DNA from 3 places in the Novosphingobium sp. APW14 genome. Region 3 is predicted to be linked to each of the others. Evidence: predicted binding sites of a transcription regulator. Region 3 holds the regulator's gene; each other region holds the start of a gene.
What was found. The regulator LexA, encoded in region 3, represses DNA repair genes until DNA is damaged. The targets are predictions, from matches to a motif close to GTTCCNCNCTTGTTCT.
Positions count from the first base shown of each region.

Region 1 (6,183 bases), on a different contig from region 3:
ATCGCCGGCAGGCCCAGCTGGCCCAGACGCCAATCGGCGATGTAGCGGATGTAGCGCTTGATTTCCTTGGGGCTCATCCCCGGAACCGGGCCCTGTTCAAACGCGAGGTCGATAAAGGCATCTTCCAGCCGCACGGTCTTCTGGCAGCAATCGATGATGTCTTCCTTGACCGCCTTGGTCAGGCAGCCGCGTTCCTTGGTGAAGGCGTGGAACAGCTTGACGATGCCTTCGCAGTGGAGGCTTTCATCGCGCACCGACCAGCTGACGATCTGGCCCATGCCCTTCATCTTGTTGAAGCGCGGGAAGTTCATCAGCATGGCGAAGGAGGCGAAGAGCTGAAGCCCTTCGGTGAAGCCGCCGAACATCGCCAGGGTGCGGGCGATATCCTCGTCCGTATCGACCCCGAAGGTGTGCAGGTAATCGTGCTTGGCCTTCATTTCCTCGTATTCAAGGAACATGCCGTATTCGGCCTCGGGCATGCCGATCGTGTCAAGCAGGTGCGAATAGGCGGCGATGTGGACCGTCTCCATGTTGGAGAAGGCGGCCAGCATCATCTTCACCTCGGTCGGCTTGAAGACGCGGGCGTACTTTTCGTGGTAGCAATCCTGCACCTCGACATCGGCCTGGGTGAAGAAGCGGAAGATCTGGGTGAGCAGGTTACGCTCTGACTCAGAGATCTTCTGCGCCCAATCGCGGCAGTCTTCGCCCAGCGGCACCTCTTCCGGCATCCAGTGGATCTGCTGCTGCCGCTTCCAGAACTCATAAGCCCAGGGATATTCGAAGGGCTTGTAGGTCTTGCGGGCTTCAAGAAGGGACATCGATTACGACTCCGAATGAGCGAACAGGGGTATAGCACAAAATGCGATGCAGCGCGGGGCCGGCATCACGGCAGCAATTCCAGCGCCTGAGCGCGGGTCAACAGGGTGACCAACAGCAGGCTGGCGCCGCCAAAGGCCAAAAGCATCGTTCCAGCGATCCGCCGGGCATAACGGGCCGGTGCGCCCGCCTGGCGCCGGGTCAGGATGACCAGCCCGGCGATGGTCGCCAGACTGCCAACCCCAGCCAGAGCAAGGCGGCCGCTATCCATGCGTCAGGCCCGGATGGCCAGCTGGGCGATCACTGACACGCGAGGCATTCCTCGTAGTCAGTGGCCGGGGCCAGTTCCATCACCGGCGCATCGGCGGTGTTGTCTGCCTCTACCCCGCCGGCGAAACCAGCGCGCTGCACCGACTTCGAGCGCAGGTAGTAGAGCGACTTGATGCCCTTCTCCCAGGCCTGGAAGTGCAGCATCATCAGGTCCCACTTATCGACATCGGCCGGGATGTAGAGGTTCAGGCTCTGCGCCTGGTCGATATAGGGAGTGCGGTCTGCCGCGAATTCAAGCAGCCAGCGCTGGTCGATTTCGAAGCTGGTCTTGTAAACCGCCTTTTCCTCTGGGCTGAGGAAATCGAGGTGCTGGACCGAACCGCCGCGTTCCAGGATCGAATTCCAGACGTTGGTCGAATCCTTCGACTTCGCCTGAAGCAGCTTTTCCAGATAGGGGTTCTTGACCACGAACGAGCCCGACAGGGTCTTGTGGGTGTAGATGTTGGCCGGGATCGGCTCGATGCAGGCGGAAGTGCCGCCGCAGATGATGCTGATCGACGCAGTCGGCGCGATCGCCATCTTGCAGCTGAAGCGCTGCATCACGCCCATGTCGGCGGCATCCGGGCAGGCGCCCCGTTCCTGGGCCAGCAGCAGCGAAGCCTCATCCGCCTTGGCGGCGATGTGCTTGAACATCTTGAGGTTGAGCGCCTTGGCCATCGCGCTTTCAAAGCCGATGCCCTTCTGCTGCAGGAACGAGTGGAAGCCCATCACGCCCATGCCGACCGAACGTTCGCGCGCGGCGGAATACTTGGCGCGGGCCATCTCGTCGGGCGCGCGATCGATATAGTCCTGCAGCACGTTATCGAGGAAGCGCAGCACGTCTTCGACGAAGCGCTCATCCTTGTTCCACTCATCCCAGGTTTCGAGGTTGAGCGAGGACAGGCAGCACACCGCGGTGCGATCGTTGCCAAGGTGGTCAACACCGGTCGGCAGGGTGATTTCCGAGCAGAGGTTCGAGGTTGAAACCTTGAGCCCCAGATCGCGGTGATGCTTGGGCATCATCCGGTTCACGGTATCGGAGAAGACGATATACGGCTCACCCGTGGCGAGGCGGGTTTCGACCAGCTTCTGGAACAGGCTGCGGGCATCGACCGTGCCGCGCACCGACCCGTCCTTGGGGCTGCGCAGGTTGAATTCGGCGCCATCGCGGACGGCTTCCATGAACTCGTCGGTCAGCAGCACGCCGTGGTGGAGGTTGAGCGCCTTGCGGTTGAAGTCCCCCGAGGGCTTGCGGATTTCGAGGAACTCCTCAATCTCCGGGTGCGACACGTCGAGATAGCAGGCGGCCGAGCCGCGGCGCAGCGAACCCTGCGAGATCGCGAGGGTCAGGCTGTCCATCACGCGGACGAAGGGAATGATCCCGCTGGTCTTGCCGTTCAGGCCAACCGGTTCACCAATGCCGCGGACCTGGCCCCAATAGGTGCCGATGCCGCCGCCGCGCGAAGCGAGCCAGACATTCTCGTTCCAGGTGCCGACGATCCCTTCAAGGCTGTCCGACACCGAATTGAGGTAGCACGAGATCGGCAGGCCGCGGCCGGTGCCGCCGTTCGACAGAACCGGGGTGGCCGGCATGAACCACAGCTTGGAGATGTAATCATACAGACGCTGGGCGTGCGCCTCATCATCGGCATAGGCATCGGCAACACGGGCGAACAGGTCCTGGTACCGCTCACCCGGCAGCAGGTAGCGGTCATCCAGGGTGTCCTTGCCGAAATCGGTCAGCAGGGCATCGCGGGCATGATCGACTTCGATCTGGAAGCGGCGCGGCTGGACCGACTTGGAATCATCAAGCTTCGGCGCAGCAACAGCCTTGGCAAGCGCATCGGCAGCAGCCTGAGCCACCAATGCCTCGGAACCGGAATCAGCCTTGTCCGCCATGCTTACAGCCGGGCCCTTGCCCGCCTCCTTCTGCTTCGTCTTCACCGGCGCGTCAGCCGCCGCAAATGCATCAAGCTCGCCCATCGTCGGCTCGTCCCCGGACCTGAATTCCACGTGCTGCCCCTTGTAAACCTATTGCCTGCCCCACGCGGTTCCCGGACCATTCCGGAACCACGCCATGTTCCACATTCGTTCGAATCGACAGCCAGGCTGCGATCCTACCAGAGCAGGTGAACAAAGGGGGAAAAACTTATCCCCGTTCTGTCCCCAGCGCTGTCCATTCCGGCACCCGGTTAGCAACCTCTTCTGACCGAATCCGACCCTGTTCACGCCTTTCGCGCGCCCCGAGCCGAAATCTAGGTCTAGAGGTCCCCCCAAGTGCTGGACCACAACCTATAGTGCCCAATCCCGAATCCCGCGCAAGAGGGTAAATCACCTGTTCATCTTCCCCTTAGGCGCATTCCAGAGCGCAGGACCGCTCGGCATCACAGCGACGCGCGGGAAATCCGCCACTGACGCGGGACGCAAGAGTCAAAGTGAATCTGTGAAAAAATTTTTGTCCGGGGAGAGGGGCTCCGGTCCCTTGACTAACGATAGAATCGACGGCCGCAATGAACTTGCGCGGGCCGGTTTTGAGACTAGTCTGAAACCCCTATTCAAAGGAACGCGGCCACCATGCTGAATCTCATCGGGATTATCGTCACGGGCTTCTGCGTCGGGGTGCTGGCACGCTACTTTTATCCCGGCGCGGTGGAGATGGGGTTCTGGATGACGGTGCTGCTTGGCATCGGCGGCGCATTGGTGGCCGGGTCGCTTGGATCGATGGCCAAGGGCCAGAACGCGGCCACCGGGATCAACCGCACCGGCTGCCTGTCGTCGCTGCTGGGGGCCATGCTGCTGATCTTCATCGGCCGCCAGCTCGGCTGGGGATTCTGACGCGCTAGCGCACTCCCGCCAGCAGCCACCGCGCATTGTGCCGCGGCCCAGCCGCCCCGGATCAGACCCCGCAGCACTTCAGCCACTGCAAGAACTGTGGTTTGGCAAACGTTTACTTTTCCGCGTTAACCACCCTGGCAACCCATCCGCACCGTGATCGGACCAAAAATCCGGTCGGGCCCAAGGACGTTGCCGCATGCCAGTAATCCAGAAAATGACACGCTTCGACCAGTCGATGATCTGGTCGCTACTGCACCGGTTCTATGCTGAAGCCGGGCCCGAAGCCTGGTCCAGCCACATCGTGCCCCAGCGCAGCACATCGAACGCCTTTTGCGCCGACACCTATGCCGCGATCGTTGCCGCCTTCTTCAAGGAGCTGGCGGCCGAGGGCAACAGCAAGCCGCCCGTGATCATCGAGCTGGGCGGCGGCAGCGGCCGGTTTGCCTGGCAGTTCCTTAACCGCCTGATCAACTATCACTTCGGCGATGGCGTAGAATGCCCGGAATTCACTTACCTGCTGACCGACGGCGCCGCCAAGAACGTCGAAGGCTGGAAGCAAAAGGACCGCTTTGCCCCGCTGTTCGAAAGCGGGGTGCTGGAAGTGGCGCAACTGCTGATCGAATCCGATCCGGTGATCCGCACCGACAATGGCGATTTGAAGCCGGCCGATTTTGCCGACCGACCGGTGATCATCATCGCCAATTACCTTTTCGATTCAATCACGTCCAACATGGTGCGCATCCGCAACCATGGGATTGAGCAGGTCTATGTTGAGCTCCAATCGACAACCCAGGGCTTCCTGAAAAAGCCGATTACCTCATTCGCAAGCCTGACATCGCGGTTCGAGAGCAGGCCGGTCAAGGGCGATCCGACCGGCCATCCCTTCATCGACGCAGCGCTGCGCCGCTATGCCGAGCGGCCGGGCGATTTCCACGTGGTGATCCCGCGGACCTGCATCGAATTCATCGAAAAATTCCTGAACCGGGATACGCCGCTGCTGCTGCTGGCGGGTGACCTGGCCTATTCCGATCCGTCAGAGTTTGCCCTGGCCAATCCGCTGATCTTCGACAGCTATTTCGCGCACAATACCAACCTGCACATCTTTGGCGAACTGTTCGGCACGCACGGCGGCGCGATGCAATCGCAACGCCACAAGGACATCAATTTCAGCTGCAGCCTGTTCTCTCTGCCCGGCAAGAACCGCTGGCAGGATCTTGGCCTGGCCCGCACGCGCGAAACCGCGCAGGCCCTGCTGAAGGACTTCAACCCCTATGACGCGCACGAACTGATCGACCTGGTCGAAGGTTCGGCCCGGCACATGTCGATCCGGCAGGCCATGGCCCTGATCCGGTTTGCCCGGTTCGATCCGGATGTCGCTGCGATCTGTCTGCCACAACTGCTGCGCAATGTGGAACAGGGTGAGGAACGGATCGACCGGCAGCAGATCTATGAAACCTATATGGAGGCCTTCCGGGCCTATTTGCCGGATGGTTCTGACGTATACTTCGATTGCGGCATGGCCGAACTGTTTATGCTGCTGGACTACAATACCCAGGCACTGAACCTGATCGACCATACGATCCGCGAATTCGGAGAAAACGCGCCGCGGCGGTTTGCCAGCGCCATGGCGCTGCTCAATCTTGGCGATGATGATCGGGCGGAGCAGGCCGCGCGGCGGGCATTGGCCCTTGATCCGCAATTCGCGCCGGCGCTGCGTATGATCGCAGACCTGTTTGACCCCGCGCCGGTTGCGGCCGAAGCGGGGACAACCACCAGCTATGCTCACCTGACGGTGACCAACAAGGACCCCGAGGTGTCGGCCAAGGCAGCCGAGCTGCTTGCCGAGCGTGGCGCAGTGCTGATTGAGGACCTGATCCATCCCGATGTGGTGGCCCAGCTGCGCGATGCCCTGCCCGAACGCGTGCGCGATTGGCACGCCTCCGAACTGGGCAAGCCAAATAATGTGGGTGACAAGCGCTATACCGTGCCGATCCGCCTGCAAGCACCGTTCGACAATGCATCGGTCTATGCCAATGCAACCCTGCTTGACGTGCTGACGCGGGTGATGGGTGAGAAGCCTGTGCTCCACGCTTTCGGCGCGGTTACCACGCATGAAGGGGCGCGGATGCAGCATGTCCACCGCGAACATCCGCTGCTGTTTCACACCGATGCGGGCAATGCCAATGTGCCCTGCTATGCCACGACCATCTTGGTCCCGCTGAT
Region 1 is NZ_JAVYAB010000007.1:105,419-111,601, reverse strand. Features, by position in the region: gene RQP55_RS10140 (ribonucleotide-diphosphate reductase subunit beta) at 1-818, opposite strand, end outside; gene RQP55_RS10135 (hypothetical protein) at 884-1,087, opposite strand; gene RQP55_RS10130 (ribonucleoside-diphosphate reductase subunit alpha) at 1,117-3,108, opposite strand; gene RQP55_RS10125 (GlsB/YeaQ/YmgE family stress response membrane protein) at 3,700-3,960, shown strand; gene RQP55_RS10120 (phytanoyl-CoA dioxygenase family protein) at 4,157-6,183, shown strand, end outside.
Region 1: RQP55_RS10130 (ribonucleoside-diphosphate reductase subunit alpha) is a predicted target of LexA. The motif match lies at 3,256-3,271, and genes of this name have one in related genera.

Region 2 (6,183 bases), on a different contig from region 3:
AGCACTCCCCGAATTCCAGCAGTGGTGGCTAAGCGAACCGTCACTGGATGGTGGCCATGTTGCCGGGCGCGTGGCCCCACGCGGGGTAGAGGGCGCGGCGCTGATGGTGCTGGTCGACCACCCGGAGGTCGAGGACGCACAGTTACTGCTCTCCGGCCCGCAAGGACGGCTGCTCCTGGCCATGTTCACCGCCATGGGAATAGATCAGGACAGCGCCTATATCGCCGCCTGCCTGCCCCGACACATGCCCCTGCCGGACTGGGCTGGGCTGGACGCCGCGGGGCTGGGCCAAGTCGTGCGCCACCACATTGGCCTGGTCCGGCCACGCCGCCTTTTGGTGTTCGGGCGGCACATCTCGCCGCTGCTTGGCCACGATCCGACGAAAACTGCTGAACCTTTGCGTCATTTTAACCATGAGGGCCTCACCATTCCGCTGTTGATAGCGCCGAGCTTGGCCAATCTGGCTGGTCGGCTGCGGAGCAAGGCCGGGCTGTGGCAAGCCTGGTTGGACTGGACGGGATAAGAACTGGCGTGACGCGCTTTACTGCGAAGACAATGCTGGCGATCGGCCTGACGAGTAGCCTTGCTGCCTTGGCGACGCCTGCCCAGGCCAATAGCGCTGCGGTCGACTATTTTCGCAACCGGGCAGATCGCAGCAACGTCCCCAGCTTGCTGAGCCAGGATGACCGGGCCTATTACCGCGACCTGTTTGGCGCGATCGCCCGGGCTGATTGGGCCAAGGTCCAGGAAATGTTCACCCAGCGCCAGGACGGCCCGCTGCATCAGGTTGCAATGGCCGAGTATTACCTCGCCCCGACCTCGCCAAAGATCGAACTCGATGCGCTCAATGCCTGGCTCGCCAAGGGTTCGAAGCTGCCCCAAGCCGAACAAATCACCCTGCTGGCGCAAAAGCGCGGTGCAACGATGCTGCCGCCATTGCCGCAGGCGGGCGCGCTGGTCAGCCTGCCAACCCGTGCCAAACGCATCCGCCCGCGTGATACCAACGATGGAACCATGCCTGCTGCCGTCGCAGCCGCGATCAATTCCAACATCAAGGCCGATAACCCTGCTGGGGCTAAGGCATTGCTCGACGGGATAGACACTCAGCTTTCGCCCGGCGCGCGCGCCGAGTGGCGGGCCAAGATCGCCTGGTCATTCTACATCGAGAATGACGATGCCTCGGCCTATGCCCTGGCCCAGACCGTGCAGGATGGCGCAGGCCCATGGGTGGCGGAAGGCTGGTGGACCGCTGGCCTTGCCGCGTGGCGGATCGGCGATTGCATGGGGGCCAGCGATGCCTTTGCCCGCACTGTTGGCGCATCGCAGAACAGCGAGCTGACCGCGGCCGCGCATTACTGGAATAGCCGCGCAGCCGTGCGCTGCCGTCAGCCGGAAAAGGCCTCTGTCGCGCTCAAGGCGGCGGCGCGGATGGACGAAACGCTGTACGGCATGCTCGCGGCCGAGCAGCTCGGCCTGGCCCTGCCGCAGACCCACACGACGCCTGACTTCACCCCCGCCGACTGGCAAAAGCTGCGCGATGAAGCCAATATCCGCACGGCTGTCGGCCTGGCCGAGATCGGCCGCGATGACCTGGCCGATGAAGTGCTGCGCTATCAGGCCCGACTTGGCCCGGCGAGTGCGTATCAGCCGCTGAACCGCCTGGCGCGGGATCTTGGCCTGCCCGCAACCCAATTGTGGATGGCTTACAACGCCCCGGTCGGCGGCCGCCCTGAACCGGCGGCGCGTTTCCCCACTCCCAAGTGGACCCCGGCCAACAATTGGCAGGTCGATCCGGCGCTGGTCTATGCCCATGCCCTGCAGGAATCGGTGTTCCGCACCAAGGCCGTCAGCCCGGCGGGTGCGCGCGGGCTGATGCAGATCATGCCCGCGGCGGCGCGTGACCATGCCGGTGCACTGGGCGTGCCGGGCACGGCGGCTGACCTCCACAAGCCCGAAGTAAACCTGGCCTTCGGGCAGCGCCATTTGCAAATGCTGCGCGATGCACCTGGCACGCAAGGCCTGCTGCCCAAGGTGATGGCTGCTTATAACGCGGGACTTACGCCGATCGCTCGCTGGCAAAGCGAAATTCGCGATCAGGGCGATCCGCTGCTGTGGATCGAAAGCGTCCCCTATTGGGAGACGCGCGGTTACGTGAACATCGTGATGCGCAATTACTGGATGTATGAGCGCCAGGCTGGCGGGCCATCGGAGAGCCAGATCGCCCTTACCCAGGGGCTTTGGCCGACCTTCCCGGGCATCTCTGGTACCAGCGCGGTGCGGATGACCGCCAATGGAACGATCATTCGTGGCCGTTGACCCCAGCCGCATTTTCAAGCCGATCAATATTGCGGTGCTCACCGTGTCCGACACGCGCACCGCGGCCGATGATACCTCGGGCGATATCCTGGCCGAGCGGGTGCAGGCTGCCGGCCACCGCCTGGCTGCCAGAACCATCGTGCGCGACGATCCGGACCTGATCGCCAGCCAGCTTAACGCCTGGATCGATGATGCCGCGATCGATGCCGTGATCTCAACCGGCGGCACCGGCCTGACGGGCCGCGACGTGACGCCAGAGGCGCTTGACCGTGTGAAGACGCGCGACATCCCCGGCTTTGGCGAGCTGTTCCGCTGGTTAAGCTTCCAGTCCATCGGCACCAGCACGATCCAGAGCCGCGCCTGCGCCGTGGTTGCGCGCGGGACCTATATCTTCGCCTTGCCCGGCTCCAACGGCGCGGTGAAAGACGGCTGGGACGGGATCCTGGCTGAGCAGCTCGACAGCCGCAACCGGCCCTGCAATTTCATTGAACTGATGCCGCGGTTGCGCGAGGCGTAAAGCCGGCGCGGGCTTCGACAAGCTCAGCCTGAGCGGGTTTCTCGATCGTACCATCCCGGCCCGCTCAGCCTGAGCCTGCCGAAGCCCACGCGCAACACTTGCGCATTTGTTCTTTTTATGTTCCAATTCATCCATGCCAAATCCCTTCCCTGTCCACGGCCGCGGTGCGCAGTCTGCGGCCGTACCCCAGCGCTTCGGGCTGGCGGCGCGTGAGGCAGACGGGGACTGGCTTGATGCCCGTGCGGAAATTGACGGGCCGGGTCCAAAGCTGCGGACGATGGTGACCGAGGAGAAGGCCAAGCGGATCATCAGCCGCAACAGTTCACCCGACATCCCGTTTGACCGCTCGATCAATGCCTATCGCGGCTGCGAGCATGGCTGCATCTATTGCTATGCCCGGCCGACCCACGCTTTTCACGATCTTTCACCGGGGCTCGATTTCGAGACGAAACTGTTTGCCAAGCCCGATGCCGCCGCCCTGCTGCGCGCCGAACTGGGCAAGCGAGGTTACAGCCCTGCAGTGATTGCGATGGGGACCAACACCGACCCGTACCAGCCGATCGAAGCGACCTATCGCTTGACCCGGCAAGTTCTGGAAGTTTGCCTGGAAACGCGCCATCCGGTGACGATCACGACCAAGTCTGCGCGGGTGGTGCGCGATCTGGACCTGCTAGCAGAGCTGGCCAAGCTGAACCTGACCGCAGTGTCACTTTCGGTCACCAGCCTTGATCCGAAGCTTTCCGGCCTGCTGGAACCACGCGCCTCCTCGCCTGCGAAACGCCTCGATGCGCTGGAGAAGCTAGCCGCCGCCGGGGTGCCGGCCCATGTCTCGGTCGCGCCGGTCGTTCCGGCGATCACCGACGAATTCATTGAGCGCATCCTGGAAGCAGCCGCGGCGCGCGGCGTGAAGACCGCCAGCTGGATCATGCTGCGCCTGCCGCACGAGGTCGCCCCGCTGATGCGCGAATGGCTGGATGTTCACTACCCCGACCGCGCGGGCAAGGTGATGGGTATCGTCCAGGCGGTGCGCGGCGGCAAGGATTACGACAGCCGGTTCTTTGAGCGGATGAAGCCCCAGGGCGTTTGGGCCGACGTTTTCCGCACCCGCTTCCGGATTGCCTGCCAGCGGCTGGGGCTTAACCGCGAAATGCCTGCGCTGGATTGCAGCCAGTTTGTGCCGCCAAGCGCCGACGAGCAGTTGGCCTTGTTCTAGCCCCTGAACCGGATCAGGCGGCTGTCTGCCACGGCCGCTGTCCGGTGGGGCACTACGTCGCGGACGTATTCCTCGTTCTTGACCATGGCCATGAACACCGCGCTGTTGGGATAGCCCATGACGAAGGCTTCGTCCCACTCGTCCGCCGGGCCGGTCACGACGCATTCGATCGGGGCCTCCCAGACCATCGCCGCGCCATCCTGGGCGACAACGCGCTGGAAGCCTTCGTAATAGATCGCATAGGCTTCCCGACCGGTCAGACCCTTGCCGTGGTTCGGGTGGCCTTCGGGATAGTCCGCCAGATCGCGGAACTTGATCAGGTTGAGCATGTGGATCGGCCGGTCGCGCGGCAGGTCCTTGAATGCCTGCCAGTTCTCCCGGCTCGGATCCACATACCCGGCCATCTCAGGCGTCTGCCAATTTGTAGTCACGGAACTGATCGCGCAGGTCTTTCTTGCTGACCTTGCCGGTACCGCCATGCGGGATCGAATCGACGAATTCGACCGCGTCGGGCAGCCACCACTTGGCGACACTCTTGGCGAGATGCGCCTTGATCTCGTCTCCCGAGACGTCCGCCCCGGCCTTCTTGACCACGACCAGGATCGGACGTTCGTCCCACTTCGGATGATAGATGCCGATTGCCGCAGCTTCAGCCACCGCCGGATGGCTCATCGCCGCGTTTTCCAGCTCGACCGAGCTGATCCATTCGCCACCAGACTTGATCACATCCTTGGTGCGATCGGTCAGTTGCAGCGTGCCGTCCGGGTGGAGGATCGCCACGTCGCCGGTATCGAACCACTGTTCGGCATCGGTCGCGTCAGCCTCGGCCTTGAAGTAGCGTTTGATGATCCAGGGCCCGCGCACCTGCAACGCCCCGCTGGTCTGGCCATCGCGTGGCAGGACCTTGGTGGGATCGCCCAGATCGACCGTGCGCAGTTCGACGCCAAAGGGCACCCGGCCCTGCATCTGCTTGATCGAAACCTGTTCATCGAACGAGAGATCGTCCCAATCCCAGGTCTTGGCCCCGGTCGTGCCGATCGGGCTGGTTTCAGTCATCCCCCAGGCGTGGGCAACGTTGACCCCGGCCTTCATCAGCCGCTCGATCATGAAGCGCGGCGCGGCCGAACCGCCGATGATTGCGTGGCGCAGGGTCGGCAGTTCAGTGCCGGTTGCATCCATGTGCTGGAACGTGGCGAGCCAGACCGTCGGCACGCCGGCCGAATGGGTCACCTTCTCACGGTTCATCAGGTCGCAGAGAACGGCAGCATCGTTGACTGCCGAGAAGACGAACTTGATCCCCGCCGCGGCCCCGGCCCAAGGCAGGCCCCAGCTGGCAGCGTGGAACATCGGCACGACCGGCAGCATGGCCGAGCGCGCATCGAAATCGAAGATCGCCGGCTGCAGACCGGTGATCGCGTGGAGAAAGGTAGAGCGATGCTCATAAAGCACGCCCTTGGGGTTCCCGGTCGTACCGCTGGTGTAGCAAAGCATGCACGGATCGCGCTCATCCCCGGTGGCCCAGGTGGTGTTCCCATCCTCGGCGCCGATCCAGGCCTCAAACTCACCATTATCAAAGCAGATGTAATGTTTGATGCTTGTCCACTTGGGCTTCATCCGCTCAATAATCGGAGCGAAGGCAGCGTCATAAAGCAGGACAATGTCCTCGGCATGGTTGGCGATATATTCCAGCTGATCATCGAACAACCGGGGATTGATCGTGTGCAGCACCCCGCCAACGCCCACTGCGCCATACCATGAAACGAGGTGGCGGCTGTGGTTCATCGCGAGCGTCGCGATCCGGTCACCCGGCTGCGCGCCCAGCTTGCGCAGCGCCTGGGTCATCCGCAGGGCATCGTGGCGAATTCCGGCCCAGTTGGTGCGGGTTTCGCTGCCATCGGCCCAGCGGGTAACGATTTCACGCCCGGCATGTTCGCGCGCGGCGTGGTCGATCAGGTGTGTGACCCGCAGGTCAAAGTCTTGCATTGCTCCCAGCATCAGGCTCTCCAAATCCCCCACCCGATTATTATTATGCGACGAGGCGAAGGTGCCCCGCACTTCGCCGCGCGGTTAAGGCCACATTGGCAAGACCTTCGACACTTGCCAAGCGTTCTGCGACATCGCTGTCGAGATGGAATTG
Region 2 is NZ_JAVYAB010000001.1:11,690-17,872, reverse strand. Features, by position in the region: gene RQP55_RS00080 (hypothetical protein) at 1-523, shown strand, start outside; gene RQP55_RS00075 (lytic transglycosylase domain-containing protein) at 556-2,316, shown strand; gene moaB (molybdenum cofactor biosynthesis protein B) at 2,306-2,833, shown strand; gene RQP55_RS00065 (PA0069 family radical SAM protein) at 2,967-4,046, shown strand; gene RQP55_RS00060 (DUF1330 domain-containing protein) at 4,043-4,438, opposite strand; gene RQP55_RS00055 (long-chain fatty acid--CoA ligase) at 4,452-6,041, opposite strand; gene dnaE (DNA polymerase III subunit alpha) at 6,073-6,183, opposite strand, start outside.
Region 2: RQP55_RS00065 (PA0069 family radical SAM protein) is a predicted target of LexA. The motif match lies at 2,931-2,946, and genes of this name have one in related genera.

Region 3 (6,183 bases):
GCGCCGTGGCGCTTGGAAAGCTTGGCTCCGTCGTGCCCGTGGATCAGCGGGACGTGGGCATAGGTCGGCTCGGGCCAGCCCATGGCGCGAATGATCGAGAGTTGGCGGAAAGCGTTGTTGAGGTGGTCATCGCCGCGGATCACGTGGGTTACGCCCATGTCGTGATCGTCCACCACCACGGCCAGCATATATGTGGGCGTGCCGTCAGAGCGGAGCAGGACGAAATCGTCGAGTTCGGCATTGCTCACCGCGACGCGGCCCTGGACCTGATCCTCGATCACCGTCTCGCCCTCGCGCGGGGCCTTGATGCGGACCACGAAGGGTTGCCCGGCGGGCGCTGTCGCCGGATCGGCATCGCGCCATTCGCTGTCGATGCGGAAGGTGCGGCGTTCGGCCTGGGCAGCTTCGCGCCGGGCCTGGAGCTCTTCCTGGGTCAGGTAGCAGCGATAGGCATGGCCAGCGTCGAGCAGCTGGCGGGCCACTTCAGCATGGCGGTCAGAGCGGGCGAACTGGAAGGTGGCGGGTTCGTCGCCGGCCAGGCCCAGCCATTCCAGCCCGTCAAAGATCGCCGCAATGGCCGGTTCGGTCGACCGGGCGCGGTCGGTATCTTCGATCCGCAGCAGATAGGTGCCGCCATGGTGGCGGGCGTAGAGCCAGTTGAACAGCGCCGTGCGCGCACCGCCAATGTGCAGATAGCCAGTGGGCGAGGGGGCAAAGCGGGTGACGACCGGACGACCGGCCGCTTTTTCGCTTGTTGCTCCGCTACTTGCCATTACACGATCCATCCTGTCTTGTCGGGGCATGGCCCAGGAAGCCCTGCCAGAAGTGCCGTTTGAGAGCGCCCCCGAAGGGGTCGCTGCAATGCAGCATGGCCCTTGGCGCAAGCGCGTGGACTTGGCAAGCGGACTTAGTGCCATTGAAGGCTCCCTCGTGCGCGCCGGATTTGCCCGCGCGCCGTGGCTGGTTGTGGGCTTTGCTACCGGGATTGGCGCGTGGTTTGCGCTGCCATCGGCCGGGTGGTGGCTGGGCCTGATGCTGACCTGCGCCGCCATGGCCGGCGGGGTGCTCATATGGCTGCGCGAGGACGGGGCTTTCCCCTTCCTGCGTCAGGCGCTGGCTGCAATCGCGCTGGCTATCGCGCTGGGCTGTGGCCACGTCTGGGTGAAGTCCAGCCTGGTCGGTGCAGCGCCGATTGCGCGGCCGCAAGTGGCAGAGTTGGTCGGCACGGTCCTGTCACGCCAGGAACAGCCTGCGGAGGGGCGGGCGCGGCTGCTGCTGGCCACGCGTGATCCGAATAGCGGAAAGGCGATCAGGGCGCGGATCAACGTGCCCCTGGCTCTGGATCAGGCCGCGCTGCGTCCTGGCGCCGCGGTGCGTCTCCGGGCGCGGCTCGTCCCGCCCGCTCCGCCGATGCTGCCGGGGGGCTATGACTTTGCCCGCGCGGCCTGGTTTCAGGGGATCGCCGCGACCGGCGCAGCACTTGGGCCAATTTCCATTCTTCGGTCGGGTGGGCAAGGCCGGGGGCTGGAAGATGTGCAGCGCGCACTATCCGCCCATGTCCGCGCTCAGCTTTCGGGATCGGCAGGGACAATTGCGGCGGCCTATGCCAGTGGTGACCGCGGATCCATTTCCGAGGCAGACGAAGAGGCGATGCGCAATTCAGGGCTTGCCCACCTGCTGTCGATCAGCGGGCTGCATGTCAGCGCGGTGATCGCAGCGGTCTATGTCATGGTAATGAGGCTGGGCGCGCTTTGGCCCTGGCTGGCCTTGCGCGTGCGGCTGCCGCTGGCAGCTGCGGCGGGTGGGGCCATCGCTGGGATCGGTTATACCCTGCTGACCGGCGGTGAAGTGCCGACGGTGCGCTCGTGCATCGCTGCTCTGCTGGTGCTGCTGGCGCTGGTGCTGGGGCGCGAAGCGCTGTCGCTGCGGATGGTGGCGGTGGCGGCATTTGTGGTCCTGCTGTTCTGGCCTGAAGCGCTGGTCGGGCCGAGCTTCCAGATGAGCTTTGCGGCGGTGATCGCGATCGTGGCGTTGCATGGTGCCGCTCCGATCCAGGCCTTCCTTGCCCCCCGCGAGGAGGGCTGGCTGGCGCGGATGATGCGCAACCTTGCCATGCTGCTGCTGACCGGGGTGGTGATCGAGCTGGCGTTGATGCCGATCGGCCTGTTTCATTTCCACCAGTCGGGGGTTTACGGGGCCCTGGCCAATGTTATCGCCATTCCGCTAACCACTTTCGTTTCCATGCCGCTGATCGCGCTGGCGCTGTTGCTCGATACAATCGGGCTTGGCGGACCGGCCTGGTGGCTTGCCGGACAGTCGCTCGATGCGCTGCTTGGACTGGCGCACTTTGCCGCCAGCCAGCCGGGTGCGGTGACTACCCTTCCAGCGATGGGACGCGGGGCCTTCCTGCTGTTTGTGGCGGGCGGACTGTGGCTGGCGCTGTGGCCGGGCAGGGTGCGCCTGTGGGGGCTGGTGCCAGCGGGTATCGGTGCGGTCTTGCTTTTGACGCTGCAGCCACCTGATCTGCTGGTTTCGGGAGATGGCCGCCATGTTGGGCTGACCGGGGTACTACCCGGAGAAGTGCTGGTGCTGCGTGCGGGACGCGAAGGCTATGCGCGCGATACGCTTTTGGAATTAGCCGGGATGAGTGGAACCCCGCGTCCGCTTGATCAATGGTCTGGGGCGCACTGCAACGTTGATCTGTGTCTGGTGCAGATTCGCCGCGGCGGGCGGGTTTGGTCCTTGCTCCTGACACGCACGCGCGACCGGCTGCCCGCGCGCGCCTTGGCCGCAGCGTGCAGGCAGGTGGATGTGGTGATTTCAGATCGGTGGTTGCCGCGATCCTGCCGGCCTAGATGGCTTAAGGCGGATCGGCACTATCTGGAACGGAGTGGAGGGCTGGCGATCGATCTGGCGGATCGCACGGTGGTCAGCGTGGCCGATAGCCAGGGCGACCATGGTTGGTGGATCGGGCCGGAACCACGCAGGCCCCGGCCCGTCTCAACCCGTTAGTGATAGCGGCGCAGCAGGCCAGCCAGCTTGCCCTGAACCATCACTTCGCCCGGACGATAGACCTGCGGCTCGTAAGCGGCATTGGCTGGATCGAGCCGGATCATCCCGTTGTCGCGGTGCAGGTACTTGAGCGTCGCTTCCTCGCCGCGAACCAGAGCGACGACGATTTCCCCATCGCGGGCGGTGTCGGTCTTGCGGATCAGAGCATAGTCACCATCAAAGATCCCGGCTTCGATCATCGAATCCCCGGAAACCTCAAGCGCATAGTGCTCGCCCGAGCCAAGCAGTGCCGCGGGTACCGGCAGCATGGCGCTGGTTTCCATCGCCTCGATCGGCACGCCGGCCGCGATCCGGCCGTGCAGCGGGATCTCGATCACGTCGTTAGCCGGAGCGGGTTTGGCCTCTGGCGGGCGGATCACGGCGGCAGCGGCGTTGTTCGAATTGGCAGCGCGCGGCGCCTTCGTTACCACGTCTTCCGGCTGTTTGAGCACTTCCAGCGCACGGGCGCGGTTGGGCAGGCGGCGGATAAAACCGCGCTCTTCCAGCGCAGAGATCAGGCGGTGGACGCCCGACTTGGACTTAAGGTCCAACGCTTCCTTCATTTCCTCAAACGAAGGGGAGACGCCGGTCTCTTCAAGCTTTACCTGGATGAACCGGATCAATTCATGCTGCTTACGCGTCAGCATCGCCCTTAACCTCCCATTCGCGGCCGGGAGAACACCTCTGTTCCCGTGCCGTTCAGTGAACGAATGTGGAACAGGTAAGCAACATCTGAATCCAAGTCAAGCAATTCCGCCATTTTCGAGCGGATAGATGAAAACCGGCGTTCCGGCGGGCAAAATGGGGCTGTTGGCGGCCCGGTCGATCAGGCAATTGCTGGCTGCCAGCGCGGCAAGTGCGCCGCTATCCTGGCCAAGCGCCGGGGTCACTTCGCCACCGCTCAGGATGCCACGCAGGAACTCGCGTCGGTCGCCCCCGCCGGCCATGGCTGTCGCGAGGCGCGCCTCGTGCCGCACCGGGAGCGGCTGCTGCGCACCGGACAGGCGGCGCAGCAAGGGCAGCAGGAAGAGCCATGCGGTTACAAAGCTTGAAACCGGATTGCCCGGCAGGCCGAGCACGACTTGCTGGCCTTTGCGGGCTACCAGCAGCGGCTTGCCCGGCTTGATCGCCACTTTCCAGAAATCGAGCTCCGCCCCCCAGGCTCGCAAGGCCGGGATCATCAGGTCGTGATCCCCCACCGATGCGCCGCCACTGGTAACAATCACATCTGCTGATGATGCGGCGTCGAGTTCGGCAATCAGCAGGTCCAGGTTGTCGGGTACCGGTTCGCGCCGGGTGATGCGGCAAGGCAGGCTGGCGGCGAGGGCGGCCTGCATTGCACCGTTGCTTGCTGGGACCTGATGCGCTGCGCAGTTCGCAGGATCGGCGGCCAGCTCATCCCCGCTGTCAATGATGGCGAGGCGCGGAACGCGACGCACCGCGATGTGCCTGTGCCCCGCCGCGAGAGCGAGCGCGACCTGCGCCGGACCAAGCCGCTTGCCGCGTTCGGCCAGCATCCTGCCTTCAGAGAAGTCAGATCCGGCGCGGCGGATGTATGTGCCGGGCAGGCTGGGACCACTGCCGGTCAGGATCAGCGTGTCGTCATTGCGCGTGACATCTTCCTGCACCACCACGGCACCTGCGCCGCCGGGCACAACGGCGCCGGTGGAGACGCGCACGGCCTGGCCGGTGCTGACGAGGCCCTGAAACGGGTGCCCTGCAGCGCTTTCGCCAATGACTTGCCACGGACCATCAAGATCGTTTTCACCGACGGCATAGCCATCCATGCTGGAGACAGCGCAAGCAGGCTGGGTGCGCGCCGCGACCAGCGGCTCGGCCAGCCAGCGTCCCAGCGCGGAGGGAGGATCAACCCGCTCCAGCGGCAATGGCTCGGCCAGTGCCAACAGGCGCGCCTGGGCTTCTTCCAGCGGCAGCGGTGCCGGCATCAATCCTGGGCCTTCCAGTCGCCCGACTTGCCACCCCGCTTTTCAAGCAGGCGGAGGTTGCCGATGGTCATGCCCTTGTCGAGCGCCTTGGCCATGTCATAGATTGTCAGGAGCGCGACGGAAGCTGCTGTAAGGGCCTCCATTTCCACGCCGGTCTGGCCGGTAAGCCGGGCCATGGCGGTGACCCGCAGCCCATCGGCCTCAAATGCGAAATCGATCGCCACCTTGGACAGCATCAGCGGATGGCACAGCGGGATCAGCTCGCTGGTTTTCTTCGCGGCCATGATCCCGGCAACCCGCGCCGTCGCCAGCACATCGCCTTTTTTAACTGCACCAGCGCGGATTGCGGCCAGTGCCTCGGCCGACATGGTGATGCGGCCCTCGGCAATAGCCTCGCGCTCGGTGGCGGGCTTGGCTGAAACATCGACCATCGCGGCATTACCGGCATCGTCGAGGTGGGAAAGCTTGGTCATGGCGCAGTCTTGTCAGAAAGCGCAGCGCAGGACCAGCCTATCCGAGCAGCAGGCTGCGGGTTGCCGCTTCGACATCTGCCTGGCGCATCAGGCTTTCTCCGACCAGGAAAGTGCGGACATTGCTGCGCGCCATGCGCTGACAATCGGCGTGGCTGCCGATCCCGCTTTCGCAGACCAGCAAGACATCGCCGGGGACCAACGCGGCGAGGCGTTCGGTGGTGGCGAGATCGACCTCGAAGGTCTTGAGGTTGCGGTTGTTGACGCCGACCAGCTTTGACTGAAGGTGCTTGAGCGCCCGTTCCATCTCGGCCTCGTCATGTACTTCGACCAGCACGTCGAGGCCCTGCTCGCGGGCGGCGGCCTCGATCTCGGCCATCATGGCATCTTCCAGCGCGGCAACGATGATCAGGATCGCATCGGCCCCCATCGCCCGGGCCTCGGCGCATTGCCAGGGATCGACCATGAAGTCCTTGCGGATCACCGGCAAGTCGCAGGCAGCGCGCGCGGCGATCAGGTAATCCTCGTGCCCCTGGAAGTAAGGCGCGTCGGTCAGTACCGAGAGGCAGGCTGCGCCGCCCGCCTGATAGGCGCGGGCATGGGCCGGCGGATCAAAATCGGCGCGGATCAGGCCTTTTGAGGGGCTGGCCTTCTTGATCTCGGCAATCAGGGCGAAGCCTTCGGCGGCCTTGGCACGCAGCGCCGCCTCAAACCCG
Region 3 is NZ_JAVYAB010000003.1:230,899-237,081, forward strand. Features, by position in the region: gene gltX (glutamate--tRNA ligase) at 1-773, opposite strand, end outside; gene RQP55_RS05640 (ComEC/Rec2 family competence protein) at 802-3,012, shown strand; gene lexA (transcriptional repressor LexA) at 3,009-3,698, opposite strand; gene RQP55_RS05650 (molybdopterin molybdotransferase MoeA) at 3,795-4,997, opposite strand; gene moaC (cyclic pyranopterin monophosphate synthase MoaC) at 4,997-5,470, opposite strand; gene trpC (indole-3-glycerol phosphate synthase TrpC) at 5,508-6,183, opposite strand, start outside.